DNA from 3 places in the Pseudomonas sp. ChxA genome. Region 1 is predicted to be linked to each of the others. Evidence: predicted binding sites of a transcription regulator. Region 1 holds the regulator's gene; each other region holds the start of a gene.
What was found. The regulator FliA, encoded in region 1, starts transcription of late flagellar genes. The targets are predictions, from matches to a motif close to CTAAAGTTTNNNNNNNNNNNGCCGNTAA.
Positions count from the first base shown of each region.

Region 2: the regulator FliA is predicted to act here: its motif matches at 1,163-1,190, upstream of P5706_RS21110 (methyl-accepting chemotaxis protein).
Region 3: the regulator FliA is predicted to act here: its motif matches at 1,282-1,309, upstream of P5706_RS26740 (flagellar protein MotY).

Region 1 covers NZ_JARPMK010000001.1:2,082,910-2,085,181, reverse strand. The annotation lists gene P5706_RS09320 (protein phosphatase CheZ) at 1-127, opposite strand, end outside; gene P5706_RS09315 (chemotaxis response regulator CheY) at 146-520, opposite strand; gene fliA (RNA polymerase sigma factor FliA) at 689-1,429, opposite strand; gene fleN (flagellar synthesis regulator FleN) at 1,426-2,259, opposite strand.
Region 2 covers NZ_JARPMK010000001.1:4,765,333-4,767,604, reverse strand. The annotation lists gene P5706_RS21110 (methyl-accepting chemotaxis protein) at 1-1,125, opposite strand, end outside; gene P5706_RS21105 (Na+/H+ antiporter family protein) at 1,459-2,272, shown strand, end outside.
Region 3 covers NZ_JARPMK010000002.1:224,833-227,104, reverse strand. The annotation lists gene rnt (ribonuclease T) at 1-173, opposite strand, end outside; gene pyrC (dihydroorotase) at 170-1,216, opposite strand; gene P5706_RS26740 (flagellar protein MotY) at 1,373-2,272, shown strand, end outside.

The DNA.
Region 1 (2,272 bases):
GGTTAAGCTCATGGATCAACTGCACCGCGTCGCCGAAGTGGCCTTTTTCAAGGCTTTCGACCAACTGGTGAGCATGTTTTTTCAGGGTCGACTCAAAGTCTCCCTGTGACGTTTCTTTATGCTCCATAGCTCCCCCGTGGTGACATCAGCCGTGGATGCGTTCGAAGATTTTTTCGATCTTCTCTTTCAAGGCCAACGCAGTGAATGGCTTGACCACGTAACCGTTAACCCCGGCTTGGGCGGCTTCGATGATCTGTTCACGCTTGGCTTCGGCGGTCACCATCAACACAGGCAAGCTGCGCAGTTTTTCATCGGCGCGCACGTGACGCAGCAAGTCGATACCGGTCATGCCCGGCATGTTCCAGTCGGTTACCAGAAAGTCGATGCTCCCGCTGTTGAGGATCGGAATCGCCGTCAGGCCGTCATCCGCCTCGACCGTGTTGGTGAACCCAAGGTCACGCAACAGGTTTTTTATGATCCGCCGCATCGTTGAGAAGTCATCAACGATGAGGATTTTCATGTTCTTGTCCAATTCGACCTCCAAGCAGTCTTAAACGCGCCCAGCACCTGGACGCGCCATTTCAATCAACAGGCGTTACACAAAAAGGACTGCCCAGGGCACCACGGCACACACCCGCAAAAGCATCAAGCCTTCGCGGTAGCGTCTGCAGTGTCCCCACACTGCCTGTCAGCGCGCGCGCCACTCTCCCAATCGCCCCCGCAAGCGGGCTGCGCACTGGCTATGCAGCTGGCTGACACGCGATTCGCTGACCCCCAGGACCTCACCGATTTCCTTGAGGTTCAGCTCTTCGTCGTAGTACAGCGCCAACACCAGTCGCTCACGCTCCGGCAAATTGGCAATCGCTTCCGCCAACGCCCCCTGGAAACGTTCGTCTTCCAGGTCACGCGACGGTTCGAGATGTGCACTCGCGCCGTCCTCGTGCAGCCCTTCATGTTCGCCGTCCTGCAAAAGGTCGTCGAAACTGAACAGGCGGCTGCCCAAGGTATCGTTCAAAATCCCGTAGTAATCGTCGAGACTCAATTGGAGTTCGGCCGCAACTTCATGATCTTTAGCGTCACGACCGGTTTTTGCTTCAATTGCGCGAATTGCGTCACTGACCATGCGCGTATTGCGGTGTACCGAACGCGGCGCCCAATCCCCTTTACGCACTTCATCGAGCATCGCACCCCGTATACGGATACCCGCATACGTCTCGAAACTCGCGCCCTTGCTCGCGTCGTATTTGGTCGACACTTCGAGCAGGCCGATCATGCCGGCCTGGATCAAATCCTCAACCTGCACACTGGCAGGCAGGCGTGCCAACAAGTGATAGGCAATGCGCTTGACCAAAGGCGCATAGCGCTCGATCAGTTCGCCCTGGCTGTCACGTGCCGACTTTTTGTAAAGGTTGTAGCCGCTGGATGTCATAGCACCGGTCCTGCGCTCGTCTGATGCACCAATCGCTCGACGAAAAACTCCAGATGCCCCCGCGGGTTGGCAGGCAACGGCCAAGTATCGACCTTCTGGGCAATAGCCTTGAACGCCAGTGCGCACTTCGAACGAGGGAACGCTTCATAGACTGCACGCTGCTTTTGCACAGCCTTGCGCACACACTCGTCATAGGGAACTGCGCCCACGTATTGTAAGGCGACATCGAGGAAGCGATCCGTGACCTTGGTCAACTTGGCGAACAGATTCCGCCCTTCCTGCGGGCTTTGAGCCATGTTGGCCAGCACGCGGAAGCGGTTCATGCCGTAGTCACGGTTAAGCAGCTTGATCAGGGCATAGGCGTCGGTGATGGAGGTGGGTTCGTCGCACACCACCAGCAGCACTTCCTGGGCTGCGCGCACGAAGCTGACCACGGACTCGCCGATCCCGGCGGCGGTGTCGATCACCAGCACGTCGAGGTTGTCGCCGATGTCGCTGAACGCCTGGATCAGGCCGGCATGCTGCGCCGGGCTCAGGTGCACCATGCTCTGGGTGCCTGAGGCAGCCGGCACGATGCGAATGCCACCGGGGCCTTGCAACAGCACATCGCGCAGCTCACAGCGGCCTTCGATCACATCGGCCAGGGTGTGTTTGGGTGTCAGCCCCAGCAGAACGTCGACGTTCGCCAGGCCCAGGTCAGCATCCAGCAGCATGACGCGACGGCCAAGCTCTGCCAGGGCCAGGGACAAATTCACTGACACGTTAGTTTTCCCGACGCCACCTTTGCCGCCGGTCACCGCGATCACCTGTACGGGATGCATGCTGCCCATTTTATTTCTTTAC
Region 2 (2,272 bases), 2.7 Mb from region 1:
GCCGACCACGGCGGCCAGCAGGCCCAGGCTCAACTCCAGCAGCGTGCCGCGGGCGTTGTCCGCGTCCAACTGCGCCTTGAGCGTTTCGGCGGGGCCAACCAGGACTTTTTCCGGCACGTCCAGCAACACGCCCCACGGCTTGCCGCCGGGAATCGGCGCGAATGGCGCCAGCACCTTGAGTTGGTGATCGGTACGCAGGCTGCTGGTCTGGGGGTTACTGGCCAGCACGCTGATCAATTGCGCGCCGCTGGTGGTGTCGACCTGATCCAGGCGCTGGCTGAGTTTGCTGGCGTCCGGGCTATAGCCGGCGAGCAAACCGGTGGGGCTGAGGATGCTGACTTGGGTCTGGCCGTCATACAGCTTCTGGCTGGCCTGTTGGCTCACGGCCTGCAAGCTGTTGAGGTTGATGTCCACCGACAGCGAGGCGATGACTTTGCCGTTGACCATCAGCGGGAAGACGATGCTGGTCATCAGCACGTTTTGCCCGTCGATTACATAAAAGTACGGTTCGATCACGCAGGGTTTCAGCGTGGTACGTGGGCAGGTGAACCAGGCGTTAGCCTTCTCGCCGCTGGGGCCGACGCTGATGTCGGCCATGTCGCTTTCGGGCAGCGACATGGAGGTGAGTTTGCCGGGTGTGGGCTGCGACCAGTAGAGGGCGAAGCGGCCTTTGTCGTTGCTGCCCAGTTCTGCCTGATTGGCGAACAACTCGTCCTTGCCGTCCAGCGCATTGGCTTCAAACACCAACGACAGGCCGAGCAGATCGGGGTTGGCTTGCAGGGCGGCCTTGACTTGGCGGGTCAGGTCTTCGCGGGTATCGAAGGCGTCGAGGAAGCGTTTTTCCGCCTGCTCACGCAAAAACAACACTTGGCGCGAAAAACCATGGCCGTACTGATAGGCGTCCATGAATTGCTGGCGAATGCCCAGCGCCTGCACTTCACCTTGGGCCTCGATGCGCGCCTGGGCGGACGCGTCGAGCATCTGCATGCTGGAGGCTTTGACCTGCTGTGAACTCTGCTCCATGCGATACAGCGACAGACCCACCAGCAGGGTCACGATCCCCAGCAGGCACAGGCCCGCGAGCAGGGTGATTTTCCATTGAATGGAGAGCTGTCTAAGCGACATCGGGACATCCTTACCTGAAAACACAGAGAGACCCTCGTTATCGGCGCGCCCGGATATTTCTTTATTCAAACGTTCAATTTAAAGCTGCTTTTGTGGAGAGGTAGCTTGCTCCCGTTCGACTGCCAAGCAGGCGCCCTGGTCGCGCTTTTTGGGGCTGCTGCGCAGCCCAGCGGGAGCAAGCTCCCTCGCCACCGTTTTTGACATGCGCGCCCGCCTGCTGCAAAGTGCGCGCCCTCTAATAAGACCTCTTAAAGCCTGCACACGGACGCCACTTGATGGCCGCCCGGTCGCAGGCCTGTCTGTTTTTTATGTTTTTTGCTTGAGGTAACCATGATTAACGCAGTCATCGCCGCGGTCGGCACCATGCTGGTGCTCAGTTTGTCCCGTGTGCATGTGGTCATCGCCATCATCGTCGGCGCCCTGGTCGGGGGCTTGACCGGCGGGTTGGGCATCGAGGCCACGCTCAAGGCCTTTAACGGAGGCTTGGGCGGCGGCGCGACCGTGGCGTTGTCCTACGCCTTGCTCGGCGCGTTCGCGGTGGCGATTGCCAAGTCCGGCCTGGCGCATGCCTTGGCGGACAAGGCGCTGCTATTGGTCGATCGCCAGGAAGCCACCGGCGGCAGTCATGTCAAATGGCTGCTGATCGGCCTGTTGTGGGTGGTGGCGATTGCTTCGCAGAATATCCTGCCGATCCATATCGCGTTTATTCCGCTGCTGGTGCCGCCACTGCTTTATGTGCTGACCAAGCTGCAACTGGATCGCCGCCTGATCGCCTGCGTGATGACCTTCGGCCTGATCACACCGTATATGTTCCTGCCGGTGGGCTTCGGCAATATTTTCCTTAATCAGATCCTGCTGGCCAACGTCGCCAAGAGCGGCGTGGACATCAGCCAGGTCAACGTGACCCATGCCATGGGCCTGCCCGCGTTGGGCATGGTGGTCGGCCTGCTGGTGGCGGTGTTTATCAGCTATCGCAAAAAGCGGGTGTATGACCTGGAGAAAATCGAGCGCGTCGAGCAAGTAGCCGTGCAATACAACCCACTGACCCTGCTGGTGGCCGGCCTGGCAATTGCCTCGGCGTTTATCATTCAGCTGTGGCTGGATTCGATGATCATCGGCGCCCTGGCTGGCTTTCTGATCTTCTCGG
Region 3 (2,272 bases), on a different contig from region 1:
TCCATGCCGATGGTGGTCGCGGCGATTTCCAGCAACGCGTCGGTGGCGCAGTTGAAACCACCGGTTTCTACGTCGATGACAACCGGCAGATAGCCGCGAAACCGCTCGGCCATCGGGTGGCGAGAACCGCCACCACTGTGCTCGTGTTCGTCGTCGTAATGGTCTTCACTCACTTGCTTTCCTCCAGCAGGCGCCAGCGCAGTGTTTCACCGGCGCGCAGCGGGATAACAGTCAGCTCGCCAAACGGCAGGCTGGCAGGGGCGGTCCAGTCTTCACGAACCAGGGTAATGCGGTCGGTGTTCGCCGGCAGGCCGTAGAAACGCGGGCCGTTGAGGCTGGCGAAGGCTTCAAGCTTGTCCAGGGCGTTGCGCGTCTCGAATGCTTCGGCATACAGCTCGATGGCGGCATACGCGGTGTAGCAACCGGCACAGCCGCACGCAGCTTCTTTGGCGTGCTGGGCGTGGGGCGCCGAGTCGGTGCCGAGGAAGAACTTCGGGCTACCGCTGGTAGCGGCGTCCAGCAGGGCCACCTGGTGGGTGTTGCGCTTGAGGATCGGCAGGCAATAGAAGTGCGGACGAATCCCGCCCACCAGCATGTGGTTGCGGTTGTAGAGCAGGTGATGCGCGGTGATGGTTGCGCCGACGTTGGCTGAAGCCTCGTTGACGAACTGCACGGCGTCGGCGGTGGTGATGTGTTCGAACACGACCTTGAGGGTCGGGAACAGCTCGACCACGCGGCGCATATGCTCGTCGATGAAGATCTTTTCACGATCAAACACATCCACGTCGCCACGGGTGACTTCACCGTGGATCAACAGCGGCATGCCGACTTCAGCCATGGCTTCGATCGCTGGCAGGATCTTGTCGATACTGGTCACGCCGGAGTCGGAGTTGGTGGTCGCGCCCGCCGGGTACAGCTTGGCGGCATATACGAAACCGCTGGCCTTGGCCTCGCGAATCTCGGCAGGCTCGGTGCGGTCGGTGAGGTAGAGCACCATCAACGGTTCGAAGCGGCTGCCGGCCGGTCGTGCAGCGAGGATACGCTGGCGATAGGCATCGGCTTGCTCGGCATTACGCACCGGAGGTACCAGGTTAGGCATGATAATCGCGCGGCCAAACGTGCGCGCTACATCGGCCACGGTTTGGGGTAACGCAGCACCATCGCGAAGATGAATATGCCAGTCGTCGGGACGCAGCAGGGTCAGGCGGTCGGACATTGGGGATTCCAGGCGGGTCAATCTGGTGGGAATGCTACCGGAAAAGACTCTTGCAGGCACTCGCTATCAAGTTTTGCCGCACGTGTCCGATATCCCTGGGTATGCCTTAACGACGTATGACGCTTTGAAGTGTTGTAGAAACCAGTGGAGCCTCCCGTGCGCCAGCATTATCTAGCCCTGCTCAGTGTGTTCGCCAGCCTGCCTGCGATGGCACTCACATTCCAGACACGTCTGGAGAATATTGAGTGGAAGGTGGAAGGCGACCAATTCGAGTGCCGCCTGGCCCAGCCGATCACCGATTTCGGCTCGGGTGAGTTCGTGCGCCGGGCTGGCGAGCAGGCGACATTTCGCCTGAAAGCCTATAGCGGCGCGCTCGGAGCGGGCTCGGCGACCTTGTTGGCGGCGGCTGCACCCTGGCAGCCGGGCCGTGGTGATATCAACCTGGGCGCCGTGCGTGTTGGCAGTGGCGACGTGCTGTTCAACAGCTCCCAGGCCCAGGCTGGGCGTTTGTTCACGGGTTTGCTGGAGGGGCGTAGCCCGACGGTGCGGCATTACGGGCGTGAGGGCGGCTACTCGGAGGTCCGCCTGTTGCCGGTGAAATTCAACAAGGCCTTCAACGACTATCAACTGTGCACCACCAAGCTGTTGCCGATGAATTACGATCAGGTCAAACAGACTGAAGTCGGCTTCCCCGGTGGCGGTATCGAGTTGGACGCCGCTGCCAAGAAGAAGCTGGACGTGATACTCGCGTTCATGAAAGCCGACCCGACGGTTAATCACGTCGAGCTCAATGGTCATTCCGACAACAGCGGTAACCGCCTGACCAACCGTGACGTTTCGCGTCGTCGTGCCCTGGCGGTGATGGACTACTTCAAGGCCAATGGCATTCAGGAGTCGCAGATCACCCTGCGTTTTCACGGTGAAAGCTACCCACTGGCGCCCAATACCAATGCCGCCAACCGCGCCCGCAATCGCCGCGTGAATATTCAGCTCGAACGCGTGGCTGCCCCCGAAAAACCGGCACCCCAGGCCACTGGCCCGAGCAGTGCGGCACAC